Linked DNA regions of Leptothrix cholodnii SP-6. The protein of the gene in region 1 binds, or shares a complex with, the protein of each later gene. Links are inferred from orthologs where the notes say so. Each region holds a gene or a part of one and is shown on either strand. Other genes may lie near its edges.

Region 1 (8,122 bases):
GCGCAAGACCACGAACATGACGAGTGCCGCGGCGGACGAAAGCAGCGCGTTGGTGCTCAGCAGCGTGGCGGTATCCATGGCGACTCACCCCGACCCAGGGCGACGCCGTCAGCCGCGCGCCACCGGCCGCGCCGGGTCGCTGCACCACTCGCTCCACGAGCCCGGGTAGAGCTGCGAGCCGGCCAGGCCGGCCACGTCCATCGCCAGCAGGTTGTGGCAGGCGGTGACGCCCGAGCCGCACTGGTGCACCACCTCGGCGGCCGGGCGGCCTGACAGCAGCGGCGCAAAGCCCGCGCGCAAGGCGTCGGCCGGCAGGAAACGGCCGTCCGCGCCGAGGTTCTGCGTGAACGGCCGGTTCAATGCGCCGGGGATGTGGCCGGCCACCGGGTCGAGCGGCTCGACGTCACCGCGGTAACGCTCGGCGCCGCGGGCGTCGATCAGCACCGGGCGGCCGAGCGTGGCCTGCAGCGTGGCAGCGTCGATCGTGGGCATGGCCAGGTCGGCCGGCAGCGGGTAGTCGGCCACCGGCGCAGGCGCCGGCACGACACCGCTTTCGAGCGCGCCGCCGGCCTGCTGCCAGGCCTTCAGGCCGCCGTCGAGCACCGCCACCTCGCGGTGGCCGAGCCAGCGCAGCATCCACCAGGCGCGCGCGGCGAACATGCCGCCCTGGGTGTCGTAGATCACCACGGCTTGCGCGGGGGTGACGCCGAGCTGGCCGAGCGTGTGCGCGAAGGCCGGCGCCGTCGGCAAGGGGTGGCGGCCGCCGCACAGCGCAGCGGCGCTGTCCTTCGTGCTCAGGTGGCGATCCAGATCGAGGTAGGCGGCGCCGGGCAGGTGGCCTTCGGCGTAGGCCGCCGCGCCGGCCAGCGGCTGGGAGAGCTCGAAGCGGGCATCGAACAGCAGCACGCCGCTCAGGCGAGAGGCGAGCTCGGCAGCGCTGATCAGGGGTGCGGGCAAGGAGGGGGTGTGGGCGCTGGACATGGTCTGCGGTTGAACGTCGGGATTGCAAAAGGAACCGGTCGCGAACGCGTGCAACCGGCGGCTCATTCGATCTCGGGCGAGAGCGTGTCCGGCCCGCCGGTCTGATCATGGCGACGCTGGCGCAGGCGTGCCGCGGCGATGCCGGCCACCACCACCATCAGCATGCCGGCCACCGACATCCAGTGCACCGGATCGTCGAACAGCAGCACGCTGTAGACGAAGGCGAAGGCGATGCCGAGGTAGTTCAGGCTGGCGTTCACCAGCGGGCGGCCGATGGCGTAGGCGCGGGTCATCAGCCACTGCGCGCCGGTGGCGGACAGGCCGGCCGCCAGCAGCATCAGCGCGCCCTCGACCGTGTGATCGTGGAAGCTGCCGAGCAGCACCGTCAGCAGCGCGCCGGCCAGCATGCCGCCGCACGAGAAATAGAACACCACCCGCCCCTCGGGCTCGCCGATGCGCCCGAGCGCGGTGATCTGCAGGTAGGCCATCGCCGACAGCACGCCCGACAGCAGCCCGATCAGCCCGTACCAGAGCTGCGAGCCGTCGATGGTGGGCCGCAGGATCAGCGCCACGCCGACGAAGCCGGCCAGCACGGTGGCCACCAGCCGGCCGTCGACCCGTGAGCCGCCCACCATCACGGCGCCGCCGATCAGGAACAGCGCCATCCAGACCGAGGACATGTAGTTGAGCGTCATGCCGGTGGCCAGCGGCAGGCCGGAGATCGAATAGAACCACAGGCACAGCGCCGTGACGCCGCTGATGCTGCGCCAGAAGTGCATGCCCGGCACCGTGGTGCGCAGGCTGACGCCCTGCCAGCGGGTCAGCGCGCCCATCAGCAGCAGGCCGATCAGGCCGCGGTACATCACGATCTCGCCGGTGCCGTACCAGGCCGAGGCGAGCTTGACGCACACGCCCATGCTGGCGAACAGGAAGGTGGCGCAGACCATCATCAGGGGAGCAGACATGGGATGCGATCGTAGCCGCGGCAACCAGCGGTGCCTGTCATCGCGTCGACACGCGCTCTCACCAAGATGCGCTCTCGCGTCGTACCTCCCTCTCAGCAACGAGCCGTCAACGGCCCATCGACATGCGCATCAAGCCCATCATCGCGATCTCGGCACTGGCCGTCCTGCAAGCCTGCGGCGGCGGCGACGACAGCTCGCCCGCCCTCCAGTTCAAGACCTTGTCGGGCGCTGCCCCGCTGGTGATCGGCCATCGTGGCGCCAGCGGCGAGTTGCCCGAGCACACGCTGGAGTCGTACGAGCGCGCGATCGCGCGCGGTGCCGACTTCATCGAGCCCGATCTGGTGCTGACCTCCGATGGCGTCATGATCGCCCGCCACGAGCCGATGCTCGACGGCACCACCGACGTGGCCGTCAAGTTCCCCGGCCGCCAGACCACCAAGGTGCTCGATGGCGTGTCGACCACGGCCTACTTCGCCAGCGACTTCACGCTCGCCGAGATCAAGACGCTGCGCGCCATCCAGGCCCGGGCCGGCCGCTCGACCGCGTTCGACGGCCTCTACGGCATCCCGACGCTGGCCGAGGTGATCACCCTCGCGCAGACCAAGGGCGCCGCTGCCGGCCGCACCGTGGGCATCTACCCGGAGATCAAGCACTCGACCTTCCACGCCGGCCTGTTCGGGGCCAACGTGTTCGAGGACAAGCTGGTCGCGACGCTGCACCCGATCTACGGCAATTCGGGCACCGCGCCGGTGTTCATCCAGTCGTTCGAGGTGTCCAACCTGCAGTACCTCAACACCCAGACCGACATCCGCCTGGTGCAGCTGATCGACGCCGACGATGTCAACGCCGACGGCTCGATGTCGCTGGTCGCGCCGTTCCGCCAGCCCTACGACTTCGTGGTGGCGGGTGATGCGCGCCTGTTCTCCGACCTGCTGAGCGACGCCGGCCTGACCTTCGTGAAGACCTATGCCGATGCGGTCGGCCCGTGGAAGCCCTATCTCGTCAAGACGGTCAACGACGGCGTGGAACGCACCGGCGACAGCACGCTGACGATCAACGACCGACGCGTCGACGGCAGCACCGGCGTGATCGAAGCCGCACACGCCAAGGGCCTGCTGGTGCACACCTGGACCTTCCGCGACGACGCCAGCGGCTACGGCTTCAAGGATCCGAAGGCCGAGATGCAGTACTACATGAAGCTCGGCATCGACGGCGTGTTCACCGACTTCCCGGCCACCGGCGTCGCGGCGCTGAAGGAACTGCGCTGACAGAACCCGACCGGCGCTGACGCCGCGCCAAAAGGAAAGGCCCGCTCGTGCGGGCCTTTCATCTTTCACAGGGACCGGACGGCCCGCGGATCAGTCGATCGCCGCGTCGCCCATCTGGCGGCGATACCACTCGTGGAAGTGCTGCATGCCGTCTTCCATCGGGCTCTGGTAGGGGCCGAACTCGTTGTCGCCGCGCTTCAGCAGCGCCAGGCGTCCGGCGTCCATGCGCTCGCCGATCTCGTCGTCCTCGATGCAGGTTTCCATGTACGCGGCCTGCTGGGCCTCGACATAGTCACGCTCGAAGGCGGCGATCTCCTCGGGGTAGTAGAACTCCACCGTGTTGAGCGTCTTGGTCGGGCTGATCGGCTGCAGCGTCGACACCGTCAGCACGTTGGGATACCACTCCACCATGATGTGCGGGTAGTAGGTCAGCCAGATCGCGCCGTGCTTGGGCGTGACGCCGTTCTGGAAACGCAGCACCTGTTCGTGCCAGCGCTCGTAGACCGGCGAACCCGAGCGCCCCAGCGCCTTGCCCGCGCCCTGCGCCACGCCGACGGTCTGCACCGAGTACTCGCGGCCCATCTCCCAGCGCAGGTCTTCGCAGGTGACGAAGTTGCCCAGGCCGGGGTGGAACGGGCCGACGTGGTAGTCCTCGAGGTAGACCTCGATGAAGGTCTTCCAGTTGTAGTTGCACTCGTGCTGGATGACCTTGTCGAAGACATAACCCTCGAAGTCGAGCTCGGCACGCGGCCCCAGGCCCGCCAGGTCGGCAGCGACGTCACGGCCCTGACCGTCCACGTTCGCCTCGAAGACCAGCCCGTTCCAGATCTGCACCGGGTAGTTGCGCAGGTTCAGGCACGGGTCTTCCTTGAAGTGCGGCGCGCCGATCAGCTGGCCGTCGAGGCCGTAGGTCCAGCGGTGCAGCGGGCACACCACGTTGGAGCCGGTGTTGCCACGGCCCTTGAGCATCACCGCCTGGCGGTGCCGGCAGACGTTGGACACCAGCTCGACGCCTTGGGCCGTGCGCACCAGCGCGCGGCCCTCGCCTTCGTTGGCCAGGGCCTGGTAATCGCCGACCTCGGGCACCATGCGCTCGTGCCCGAGGTAGCGTGGTCCGGAGGGGAAGATCTGGCGCATCTCCTTGTCGAAGAGTGCCTGGTCGAAATAGCTGCTGACCGGCAGTTGCGTGCGGCTTCTCTGTAGAGCTTCGAGTGTGATGCTCAGGTCGGACATGATCCCCAGGATCTCCAAGTGCATGTCGAACCACCACCCCTGACGGCCCGGCTTGGGCAGACAGAAAAAGGATGCGTGTCGACCGTTGGATCGGGCGATCAGGCTGGCGGAAGGTTCGAATGCCAGACTGCGCTCGCGGCGGAACACGCGGGCCGGGGTGGGCGGACGCCCAAGACGGGCACGGGATTGTAGCCACCGTGCACTGATCGGCCGCCTACAATCCAAGGCTTTCTCGAACATCTCATGCCCACCAAGAGCGCCCCTGCATCCGTCCCTGCCGAACCCGCCAGCTACGAGCAGGCACTGCAGGAACTGGAGCGGCTGGTGGTCAGCATGGAAAACGCCCAACTGCCGCTCGACCAGCTGCTCGACAGCTACAAGCGCGGCGCCCAGCTGCTGAGCCACTGCCGCGCCCGGCTCGAAGCCGTCGAACAGCAGGTGCAGGTGCTCGAGGCCGGACAACTCAAGCCCTGGAACGACGCCCCATGAGTGCCTCCCCGTTCGACGACTGGATGCGCACCGCGCTCGATCAGGTCGAGATCGAACTCGATCGCCAGGTGCCCGCCGACGCCCCCGCCGAACTCGGCCTGGCGATGCGCTACGGCGTGCTCGACGGCGGCAAGCGCCTGCGCCCGCTGCTGGTGCTGGCGGCGGCCGGCTGTGTCGACGGCCACCCCGAGGCGGCCCTGCGCGCGGCCTGCGCGGTCGAGCTGATCCACGCCTATTCGCTGATCCACGACGACATGCCGTGCATGGACAACGACGTGCTGCGGCGCGGCAAGCCCACCGTGCACGTGCAGTACGGCGAGGCCCGCGCGATGCTGGCCGGCGACGCGATGCAGGCGCTGGCCTTCGAGGTGCTGACGCCCGAAGACACCGACGATGGCGTGCCGCCGGCGCTGCAGGCGCGCCTGTGCAGCCTGCTGGCGCGCGCCTCGGGCGTGCTCGGCATGGCCGGTGGCCAGGCCATCGACCTGGCCCACGTGGGCAAGCAGATGGACGAGGCCGCCCTGCAGGACATGCACGGCCGCAAGACCGGCGCCCTGCTGCAGGCCAGCGTGCTGATGGGCGCGGCCTGCGGCCGGACCACCCCGGCGCAATGGCAGGCACTGGCCGACTACGGCTGGGCGATCGGTCTGGCGTTCCAGGTGGTCGACGACATCCTCGACGTCACGCAGTGCGCCGAAACCCTGGGCAAGACCGCCGGCAAGGACGCCGACCAGAACAAGCCGACCTATGTCTCGCTGCTCGGACTCGAAGGCGCCCGCGAGCGCGCCCAGTCCTTGCATGCCCAAGCCCACGCCGCGCTCGAACGCGGCGCATTCGCCGACGCGCGCTGGCTGGCCACCCTGGCCGACCGCGTGGTCGAGCGAGATTCCTGATACCGGCCTCGGCCTGCAGCCCCACGGAAGCCCCGATGAACGCCCAACCGCTGCTCCCCCGCATCCAGTCGCCGGCCGACGTGCGCCGGCTGTCCCGCGCCGAACTCAAGCAGCTGGCTGACGAACTGCGCGAGTTCGTGCTGCAAAGCGTCTCGCGCACCGGCGGCCACCTGTCGTCCAACCTCGGCACGGTCGAGCTGACCGTCGCGCTGCACCATGTCTTCGACACGCCCGAAGACCGGCTGGTGTGGGACGTGGGCCACCAGACCTATCCGCACAAGATCCTCACCGGCCGGCGCGACCGCATGAGCACGCTGCGCCAGCTCGGCGGCCTGAGCGGCTTTCCGCGCCGCGACGAGAGCGAGTACGACACCTTCGGCACGGCGCACTCCAGCACCTCGATCTCGGCCGCGCTCGGCATGGCACTGGCCGCCCAGCAGAAGGGCGAGAAGCGCCACGCGGTGGCCATCATCGGCGACGGCTCGATGACCGCCGGCATGGCCTTCGAGGCGCTCAACAACGGCGGCATGCCGCACGCCGGTCGCGTGCCCAACCTGCTGGTGATCCTCAACGACAACGACATGTCGATCAGCCCGCCGGTGGGCGCGCTCAACAAGTACCTGGCCCGGCTGCTGAGCGGGCGTTTCTATGCCGCCGCGCGCGAGGGCGCCAAGAGCGTGCTCAAGTCGGCGCCGACGCTGTTCGAGCTGGCGCGCCGCTTCGAGGAACACGCCAAGGGCATGGTCGTGCCGGGCACGATCTTCGAGGAGTTCGGCTTCAACTACGTCGGCCCGATCGACGGCCATGACCTCGACGCGCTGATCCCCACGCTCGAGAACCTGCGCGACAAGCCCGGCGCGCAGTTCCTGCACGTCGTCACCAAGAAGGGCTACGGCTACAAGCTGGCCGAGGCCGACCCGATCGCCTATCACGGCCCCGGCAAGTTCGACCCGCAGATCGGCCTGGTCAAGCCGGCCACGCCGCCCAAGACCACCTTCACCCAGGTGTTCGGGCAATGGCTGTGCGACATGGCCGCCGCCGACCCCAAGCTGGTGGCGATCACGCCGGCCATGCGCGAGGGCTCGGGCATGGTCGAGTTCCACAAGCGTTTCCCCGAGCGCTATCACGACGTCGGCATCGCCGAGCAGCATGCCGTCACCTTCGCCGCCGGCCTGGCCTGCGAAGGACTGCGGCCGGTGGTGGCGATCTACTCCACCTTCCTGCAGCGGGCCTACGACCAGCTGATCCACGACGTGGCGCTGCAGAACCTGCCCATGGTGTTTGCGCTCGACCGCGCCGGGCTGGTCGGGGCCGACGGCGCCACCCATGCCGGCGCCTACGACATCGCCTTCGTGCGCTGCATCCCGAACATGTCGCTGCTGGCGCCGGCCGACGAGGCCGAGACACGCCGCGCGCTGAGCACCGCCTTCGCCCATGACGGCCCGGTGGCCGTGCGTTATCCGCGTGGCAGCGGTGCCGGCACCGCCGTCGAAACCGGCTTCGAGACGCTGCCCTGGGGCCGCGGTGAAGTGCGCCGCCAGGCCGGCGGTCACGTGCGCGGCCCGCGCATCGCCATCCTCGCCTTCGGCACCCTGCTCTACCCGGCGCTGGCCGCGGCCGAGAAGCTCGATGCCACGGTCGCCAACATGCGCTTCATCAAGCCGCTCGACGCCGCGCTGGTCGAACAGCTGGCACGCACGCACGACGCGCTGGTGACGGTCGAAGAAGGCTGCCTGATGGGCGGCGCCGGCTCGGCGGTGCTGGAAGCCCTGCAGGCCGCCGGCCTGCAGACGCCGGTGCTGACGCTCGGCCTGCCCGACCAGTTCATCGAACACGGCGACCCGGCCCTGCTGCTGGCCGCCTGCGGGCTCGACAGCGCCGGCATCGAGGCGGCGATCCAGAAGCGCTTCTGCGCCAGCGCGCCCAGCCACCTGCGCCCAGTCGCCAACGGCTGAGGAGCGGGCTTCCTCAGGCCGCGCGGTCGCTGTCTTCGGCCGGCGCGGCGCGGCGTTCGGCCTCGGCACGCGCCACCTTGCGGGCGTCGAAATCGCTCAGCTCGGCGGCCATCTGCTCGTAAAGCTTGCGCGCCCGCGGATCGAAGGCGCTCGGCAGCAGCACCTTCAGCACCAGGTCGAGGTCGCCGGCCGGTGCCGCGGCCGATGCCGCCGGCAGCCCGCGCCCGCGCACGGTCAGCTGGGCACCGCTCTGCGCGCCGCTGGGCACCCGCACCTTCAGGCTCGATCCGTCGGGCAGCTCGACCGGCACCACCGCACCGAGCGCGGCCTCCCAGGGC
Region 2 (8,039 bases), 960 kb from region 1 along the record:
TCTCGCTGACGCCGGTGCGCAAGCTCTGGATCGCGATGCAGACCAACTGGCGTGGCCGCTGACGAACCCGTCCGGCGCCGCATCGCGGTGATCGGCGGCGGCTGGGCCGGCCTGGCCGCAGCGGCCGAAGCCACGGCGCGAGGCCATGAGGTCACGCTGTTCGAGATGGCACCACGGCTCGGCGGCCGGGCCCGCAGCCTGGCTGCAGCCGAGCCCGGCGCCACACCGCTCGACAACGGCCAGCACATCCTGATCGGCGCCTACACCGCCACGCTCGCGCTGATGCGCAGCGTCGGCGTCGACCCTGACGCCGTGCTGCTGCGCATGCCGCTGACCTTGGTCGATGCCGACGGCCGCGGCCTGCGGCTCGGCCGCGGCCCGGTGCCGATCGCCTTCACGCGCGCGGTCTGGGCGATGGCGCACTGGCGCTGGCGCGAGCGGCTGGCGCTGTCGAACGCGGCGCTGGGCTGGCTGCTGCGCGGCTTCCGTTGCGATCCGACGTGGACGGTCGCGCGACTGACCGCGACGCTGCCCGAGCGCGTGCGCCACGAGTTCGTCGACCCGCTGTGCGTCGCCGCCCTGAACACGCCTGCGGACGCGGCCAGCGCGACGGTCTTCCTGCGCGTGCTGCACGACGCGCTCTTCGCCGGCCCGGGATCGAGCGACCTGCTGGTACCACGCCGTCCGCTGGCGGAGCTGCTGCCCGAGCCGGCGCAAGCCTGGTTGATCGGGCACGGCGTGAAAGTCCACACCGCGCGGCGCGTGCAGCACCTGCAACGCTCGGCCGACGGCTGGACGGTCGATGGCGAGGCCTTCGACCGCGTCGTGCTGGCCTGCAGCGCCAGCGAGGCGGCGCGCCTGACCGCCGATGTCGCGCCGGCCTGGTCCGCGCTCGCCGCCGCCTTCGGCTACGAGCCGATCGTGACGGTCTACCTCCACGCCCCGGGCGCCCGGCTGGTCGCGCCGATGGTGGCGCTGGCCGAGGGGCCACAGGCGCCGGCGCAGTTCGCTTTCGACCACGGCGCGCTGGGCGCTGCGGCGGGCGTGTTCGCCTTGGTCGTCAGCGGGGCGGCGCCGTGGGTGGCGCGCGGGCTCGAGGCCACGTGTGCGGCGGCGCTGGCGCAGGCGCAGACGGTGCTGCGAGGGGTCGATGCCCGCGGGATCGCGGTGATGAAGGTCGTCGCCGAGAAGCGGGCGACGTTTCGGTGCGTGCCCGGGCTGGATCGGCCGGGTGCGTCCATCGCCGAGGGGCTGGTGGCGGCGGGGGACTATGTCGACGGGCCGTATCCGGCGACGCTGGAGGGTGCGGTGCGCAGCGGGGTGGCGGCGGCGGTGGGTGGGTTGGGCTGAATCCGGCTTCGAACTCGCATGCCACGGCCGGCGCGCGGGCGGGTGACTGGGGCCCGCGGGCTCCGGCCCACGCTCGCGGGATGAGACCGAGCGTCGAGAGGCGGTCGAACCGCGAATGGGTCCTGCGCCCGCGGGCCCCAGCCACCCACCCGAGTCACACCGAGCTTTGCTGTCGAGGGAGTCAACAGACCCGCACGGATTGCCGCACCGCGCGGTGCATCGCAGGGCGGCGGGGCTGGCTGCGGTCGCAGGCCCCATTCGCGGCCCGTCCGCTGATCCTGCGCTCGGTCTCATCCCGCGAGCGTGGGCCGGAGACCGCAGCCAGCCCCGCCGCCCTGCCGCCCGGTCCAGGCAAGCGGCTGCAGCGTCATCACCCACCAGACACAAAAAAGCCGACCCCAAGGCCGGCTTCGATCACCCCTCCGAGCCGTCCAAGGACGACCCGAAGAAATCAGTCCATCACGCGAAGTTGGCTTCCGCGAACGACCAGTTCACCAGGTTGTTCAGGAAGGCCTCGACGAACTTAGGACGCGCATTGCGATAGTCGATGTAGTAGGCGTGTTCCCACACGTCGATCGTCAGCAGCGCCTTGTCGGCGGTGGTCAGCGGGGTGCCGGCGGCGCCGGTGTTGACGATGTCGACCGAGCCGTCGGCCTTCTTCACCAGCCAGGTCCAGCCCGAACCGAAGTTGCCCACGGCGCTCTTGGTGAAGGCTTCCTTGAAGGCGGCGTAGCTGCCCCACTTGGCATCGATGGCCGCGGCCAGCGCACCGGTCGGCGCGGCGCCGCCGGCGGGCTTCATGCAGTTCCAGAAGAAGGTGTGGTTCCAGACCTGGGCGGCGTTGTTGTAGACCGGGCCGCTGGCCTTCTTGACGATCTCTTCGAGCGCCAGACCGGCGAACTCGGTGCCGCCGATCAGGTTGTTCAGGTTGGTGACGTAGGCCTGATGGTGCTTGCCGTGGTGGTATTCGAAGGTTTCCTTCGAGATGAACGGCGCCAGGGCGTCGATCGCGTAAGGCAGGGCGGGCAGCGTGTGTTCCATGATCGGATCCCTCGTCGGTGGCGTGATTGCTGCGATGCAGCGGGTTGAATGCGGCGCATTGTAGGCAAGCGATCGCGGACGTGCTTGCCACCGGAAACCGCCGTCAAACCGGGTCGGACGGCGTCACTTCCGGCCCGTGCGCCGGGGTGGATCAGCGCCTGGCCATGGCGGGCAGAACGGCCTCGACGACGCTGTCGACGCGGCCGTCCTGCAGCACCGCGCTCAGGCGCTGGCCGGGCTGCAGCGCGCGCACGCTCGTCACCGGCTGGCCGCTCGCGTCGTTGAGCCAGGCGTAGCCGCGCCGCAGCACCTGGCCCGGGTCGAGTGCGGCGTGCCGGGCAGCCAGCACCGCCAGCGTCTGCTCGCGCGACTGCAGCGCCCGTGCGCCAGCGTCCTGCAAGCGGGACTGCAGCCGTTCGAGCCGGTGCTGCTGGCCCTGCAGCCAGACCGGTGCGGCGCGGGCGTGGCGTTGTTCGAGCAGCGCCAGCCGCTGCAGATGGCCGCGCAATGCGTCGGCCGGGCGCGCCAGGCGCTGGGCGATGCGGTCCAGGCGCTGGGCGTCGCGGTCAAGCCGGTGGTGCACCCGCTGACTCAGCCAGCGCGCCTGCTGGGCGAGCGCCTGCAGGCAGTCGGCGCGTGCCGGCGCCGCCAGCTCGGCGGCGGCGGTCGGCGTGGGGGCGCGCAGGTCGGCGGCGAAATCGGCCAGCGTGAAGTCGGTTTCGTGGCCGACGCCGCAGATCACCGGCAGCGGCGATGCCGCGATCGCACGCACCACCTGCTCGTCGTTGAAGGCCCAGAGGTCTTCGAGCGAGCCGCCGCCGCGGCAGACCAGCAGCGTCTGCACCTCGGCGCGCTGGCCGGCCAGACGGATCGCCTCGACCAGCTGCGCCGGCGCGTCCGCGCCCTGCACGCTCGCCGGATAGATCACCAGCCGGACCTGCGGCGCACGCCGTTGCAGCGCGCTGGCCACGTCGCGCAAAGCCGCCGCGGCGAGCGAGGTGACGACGCCGATGGCCGCCGGATACGGCTCGATCGGGCGCTTGCGCGACGGCTCGAACAGACCCTCGCCTTCGAGCCGGGCCTTGAGCCGCAGGAACTGCTCCATCAGCGCGCCGGCACCGGCCGGGCGCATGGCCTCGACGATCAGCTGCAGCTCGCCGCGCGGCTCGTAGACCGCCAGCCGGCCGCGCAGCTCGACCTGCTGGCCGTCACGCGGCGTGAAGTCGAGCATCGAGGCGGCGCGGCGGAACATCGCGCAGCGCAGGCCGGCGCTGCCGTCGACCGACCGCAGGTTGAAGTAGCAGTGCCCGCTGGCCGCGCGGGTCACGCCGGCGAGCTCGCCGCGCACCGCCACCGCGCCGAAGCGCGCCTGCAGCGCATCGCCGACGGCCTGCACCAGCGCGGCCACGTCCCAGACCATCGGCTGGGCGCGGTTCTCAGGCAAGGCCATCACCGACCTCCCGATCGCGTGGAAACCCTTTATCCATCGACCCCGTGTCATCCACAGCCGCGCCGATGGCTGTCAGGGCGGCCCTTTCGCTGTCACGAGCCTTTAACATACGTGTAAGTCATTGATTTATAAAGATATTTCCGTGAGCAAAAAAGCAGCAATCCACTGAAACCCTCGTTCTGACGGGACCTTGCGTGCGTCCGTACCGGGTTGCCCACAAAGTTATCCACAGAAAATGGGGATGAATCGGGTTCTTCGGGCCTGTGGATGACGTCGACACGGCGCCTGCGCCGATGCCTGCCCGGCGCCCTGCGCCGCCGCCGAAAACCGCCGCCGCGCCAGCAGCCATAATCGCGTCCGCTGTCTTCAGGCACCCTGTCGCGAGGGTGCCAGCCTGAGCCCGGGGGATCTCTTTGTTTTCGATCATACAAGCCGCTGGATGGCCGATCTGGCCCTTGATTCTGTGCTCCATCGCCGCGCTGGCGCTGATCATCGAGCGCCTCGCCAACCTGCGTGAAGTCAAGGTGGCACCGCCCAAGCTGCTCGACGAAGTGCTGGGCCTGACACGCAGCGGCCTGCCGTCCGACGACGTGCTGCGCAAGCTGGCCGACAACTCGGTGCTCGGCTCGGTGCTCGCCGCCGGCATCCGCAGCGCGACGCCTTCGCGCGGCACCAACGAGGCGCAGCTGCGCAAGGCCTTCGAGTCGGCCGGCCGCGCCGCCGTGCACAAGCTCGAGCGCTACCTCAACGCGCTGGGCACCATCGCGTCGGCGGCGCCGCTGCTGGGCCTGCTCGGCACGGTGGTGGGCATGATCGAGATCTTCGGCGCGCAGAGCCCGACCTCGGGCAGCAACCCGGAAATGCTCGCCCACGGCATCTCGGTGGCGCTCTACAACACCGCCTTCGGCCTGATCATCGCGATCCCGTCGCTGATGTTCTACCGCTACTTCCGCGGCCGGGTCGACGCCTTCGTGCTCGATCTCGAACTGGCCGCCGAGCGCCTGCTGCCGCACCTGCTGCGCCACGGATCATGAACTTCCGCCCCCGCCGCCCCGAAGAGCCGGAGATCAACCTGATCCCCTTCATCGACGTGCTGCTGGTCGTGCTGATCTTCCTGATGCTGTCGACCACCTACTCGCGCTTCACCGAGCTGAAGGTCACGCTGCCGGTGGCCGACGCCAACCAGCTCGACAACCCGCCGCGCGAGATCCTGGTGGCGGTCTCGGCCGAGGGCCGTTACAGCGTCAACCGCCAACTGGTCGGCCAGCCGGGCGTCGAAGGCCTGACGGCGGCGCTCAGCAACGCCGCGCAGGGTGACTTCAAGCGCCCGCTGATCATCTCGGCCGATGCCATGGCAGCCCACCAGAGCGTGATCAACGTCATGGACGCGGCCCGCCGGGTCGGCTTGAGCCAGCTCACGTTCGCGGCGCAGAACAGCCGCAGCCCGGCCCGTTGAGCGGCACGGCGGACCGGCTGGCCGCGCGCATCGAACGCGCCTGGCAGGACGGCGGCGCGCTGCAATGGGCGCTGCGCCCGCTGGCGCTGCTGATGCGGGGCGCGGTGACGGCGCGGCGCGCGCTCTATCGCTGCGGGGCGTGGCGCACCGAGCGCCTGGGCGTGCCGGTGATCGTGGTCGGCAACCGGGTGGCGGGCGGTGCGGGCAAGACGCCGACCACGCTCGCCATCGTGGCCGCGCTGCAGCAGGCGGGCCGACAGCCCGGCATCGTCTCGCGCGGCCACGGCAGCCGCGAGCGGGAGGCCCGCCCGGTGTCGGCGGACTCGACCGCGCAGTCGGTCGGCGACGAACCGCTGCTGATGCAGCGCCGCGCCCAGGTGCCGGTGTGGGTCGGGCGCGACCGGGTGGCCGCCGGACGGGCGCTGCTGGCCGCGCACCCGCAGGTCGACGTGCTGGTCTGCGACGACGGCCTGCAGCACCTGCGCCTGCGCCGCGATGTCGAGGTGATCGTGTTCGACGAACGTGGCGCCGGCAACGGCTGGCTGCTGCCGGCCGGCCCGCTGCGTGAACCGATCGACGCGCCGACCGACGCCCGCCAGATCGTGCTCTACAACGCCGAACGGCCGAGCACCGCCCTGCCCGGCCATTGCGCGCGGCGCCGGCTGGCCGGGCTGGTCGAACTCGGCGCCTGGTGGCAAGGTGCCGACGCACGGGCAGAACTGCCGCCCGAACTGAAGCGGCAGCCGGTGCTGGCCAGTGCCGGCATCGGCCAGCCCGGGCGTTTCTTCGACAGCTTGCGCACCCTCGGCCTCGCGATCGAGCCTTGGCCGCTGCCGGATCACCACGGCTTCGACACCTTGCCCTGGCCGGCCCAGACGCGCGACGTGATCGTCACGGAGAAAGACGCCGTCAAGCTCCCCCTGCAACGCCTGCGTGCCGAACGGCCCGGTCTGCGGGTGTGGGTCGCGCCGCTGCTGTTCGATCTGCCCGAGACCTTTGTCAGCGAGTTGCTGGCCGCACTGCCGGCCCGCCGGCCCGATTGAACAACCGCCGGCCTGCTGCGCCAGCCGCACGAGTCGCGCTAGGATCACCCAATGGACACTCGACTGATGGATTTGCTGGTCTGCCCTCTGTGCAAGGGGCCGCTGGCCCACGACCACGCCACGCATGAACTGGTCTGCAAGGCCGACCGGCTGGCGTTTCCGATCCGTGACGGCATCGCCGTGATGCTCGAAAGCCAGGCTCGATCGATCGATCAACCCGCGGCCGAATCGGCACCCGCCGACCTGTCGTCATGAGCACGCCGGGCCGATCCGATCAGGACGCGGGGGCAGGAACGCCGCCGGTGGATCCGGCCGTGAGCTTCACCGTGCTGGTGCCCGCCCGGCTGGCGTCGACCCGCCTGCCGCGCAAGGCGCTGGCCGATCTGGGTGGCCTGCCGATGGTCGTGCGGGTGGCGCAGCGTTGCGCGCTCAGCGGCGCCAGCGCGGTCGTCGTCGCCACCGACAGCGAGGAGATCCGCGCCGCCTGCGCCGCCCACGGCGTGCGCGCCCTGATGACCCGCGCCGATCACCCGACCGGCAGCGACCGCCTGGCCGAGGCCTGCGTGCAGCTCGGCCTGGACGGGCGCGACATCGTCGTCAACGTGCAGGGCGACGAGCCGCTGATCGAGCCCGGCCTGATCGACGCCTGCGCCGGCCTGCTGGCGCAGCGCAGCGACTGCGTGATGAGCACCGCCGCGCACGCGCTCGACGACGTCGAGGAATACGGCAACCCGAATGTCGTCAAGGTGGTGACCGACGCAGTCGGGCGGGCGCTGTACTTCTCGCGCGCGCCGCTGCCGTGGTGGCGCGACGGCTATGCCTCCGGCGTGCTGGCGCTGCCCGATCCGGCGCCGCTGCGCCACATCGGCATCTACGGCTACAGCGCCGGTTTCCTGCGGCGCTTCCCGAGCCTGCCCGAGAGCCCGCTCGAGCGCATCGAGTCGCTCGAACAGCTGCGCGTGCTCTGGCACGGCGAACGCATCGCGGTGCACCTGAGCGCGGTGCGCCCCGGGCCCGGCATCGACACCCCCGAAGACCTCGAACGCGTGCGCCGCCACTTCGGCTGAAGCACCCGCCAGCGCGCGCGCCAGCCCGGCTCGCGCGGGCCCGTGTAGCGGCTGCGGCACGGCTGCGCCAGGGGCGAAACGTCAGTTTCGTCACAGGGGTCGCATGCTATTCTTGATTTGACAAAGACCCTCATGAGGGCTGCGCATGGCAGCCACGTGCAGACCGGACATTCCCGAGGAGATCCATGAGACTGATTCTGTTGGGCGCCCCTGGCGCTGGCAAAGGCACCCAGGCCGCGTTCATCTGCCGCAAGTACGGCATCCCACAGATCTCCACCGGAGACATGTTGCGTGCGGCCGTGAAGGCCGGCACCGAGATGGGCCTGGCGGCCAAGAAGGTGATGGACGCCGGTGGCCTGGTGAGTGACGACATCATCATCGGCCTGGTCAAGGAGCGCATCCTGCAGGACGACTGCGCCAACGGCTTCCTGTTCGACGGTTTCCCGCGCACGATCCCGCAGGCCGAGGCGATGAAGGCCGCCGGCGTCAAGCTCGACCTGGTGCTCGAGATCGACGTGCCCAGCGAAGCCATCATCGAGCGCATGAGCGGTCGCCGCTCGCACCCGGCGTCGGGGCGCACCTACCACGTCAAGTTCAACCCGCCCAAGGTGGACGGCGTCGACGACGTGACC

What was found.
Region 2: the proteins of xseB (region 1) and xseA are in contact, whole or in part, in a cryo-EM structure (PDB 8TXR), measured with the Escherichia coli proteins. The link is inferred for Leptothrix cholodnii SP-6 from one-to-one orthologs.

What each region holds. Positions count from the first base shown.
Region 1 is NC_010524.1:3,743,275-3,751,396, forward strand. Bases 3,361-6,313 are described here. They hold xseB (exodeoxyribonuclease VII small subunit), read left to right. Parts: upstream 3,361-4,690; coding sequence 4,691-4,936; downstream 4,937-6,313. Other genes in these bases: LCHO_RS16800 (aromatic ring-hydroxylating oxygenase subunit alpha), read right to left, coding at 3,361-4,447; LCHO_RS16810 (polyprenyl synthetase family protein), read left to right, coding at 4,933-5,829; dxs (1-deoxy-D-xylulose-5-phosphate synthase), read left to right, coding at 5,865-6,313. Also shown: LCHO_RS16780 (response regulator), read right to left, coding at 1-78; LCHO_RS16785 (sulfurtransferase), read right to left, coding at 109-957; LCHO_RS16790 (DMT family transporter), read right to left, coding at 1,044-1,946; LCHO_RS16795 (glycerophosphodiester phosphodiesterase), read left to right, coding at 2,069-3,214; more of LCHO_RS16800, read right to left, coding at 3,305-3,360; more of dxs, read left to right, coding at 6,314-7,784; LCHO_RS16820 (DnaJ C-terminal domain-containing protein), read right to left, coding at 7,798-8,122. UniProt on the Escherichia coli protein: Bidirectionally degrades single-stranded DNA into large acid-insoluble oligonucleotides, which are then degraded further into small acid-soluble oligonucleotides.
Region 2 is NC_010524.1:2,783,019-2,791,057, forward strand. Bases 1,693-4,562 are described here. They hold xseA (exodeoxyribonuclease VII large subunit), read right to left. Parts: upstream 3,842-4,562; coding sequence 2,543-3,841; downstream 1,693-2,542. Other genes in these bases: LCHO_RS12765 (superoxide dismutase), read right to left, coding at 1,810-2,391; LCHO_RS12775 (MotA/TolQ/ExbB proton channel family protein), read left to right, coding at 4,255-4,562. Outside these bases: presqualene diphosphate synthase HpnD, read left to right, coding at 1-62; hydroxysqualene dehydroxylase HpnE, read left to right, coding at 52-1,350; more of LCHO_RS12775, read left to right, coding at 4,563-4,875; LCHO_RS12780 (ExbD/TolR family protein), read left to right, coding at 4,872-5,297; lpxK (tetraacyldisaccharide 4'-kinase), read left to right, coding at 5,294-6,340; LCHO_RS12790 (Trm112 family protein), read left to right, coding at 6,392-6,595; kdsB (3-deoxy-manno-octulosonate cytidylyltransferase), read left to right, coding at 6,655-7,407; adk (adenylate kinase), read left to right, coding at 7,593-8,039. UniProt on the Escherichia coli protein: Bidirectionally degrades single-stranded DNA into large acid-insoluble oligonucleotides, which are then degraded further into small acid-soluble oligonucleotides.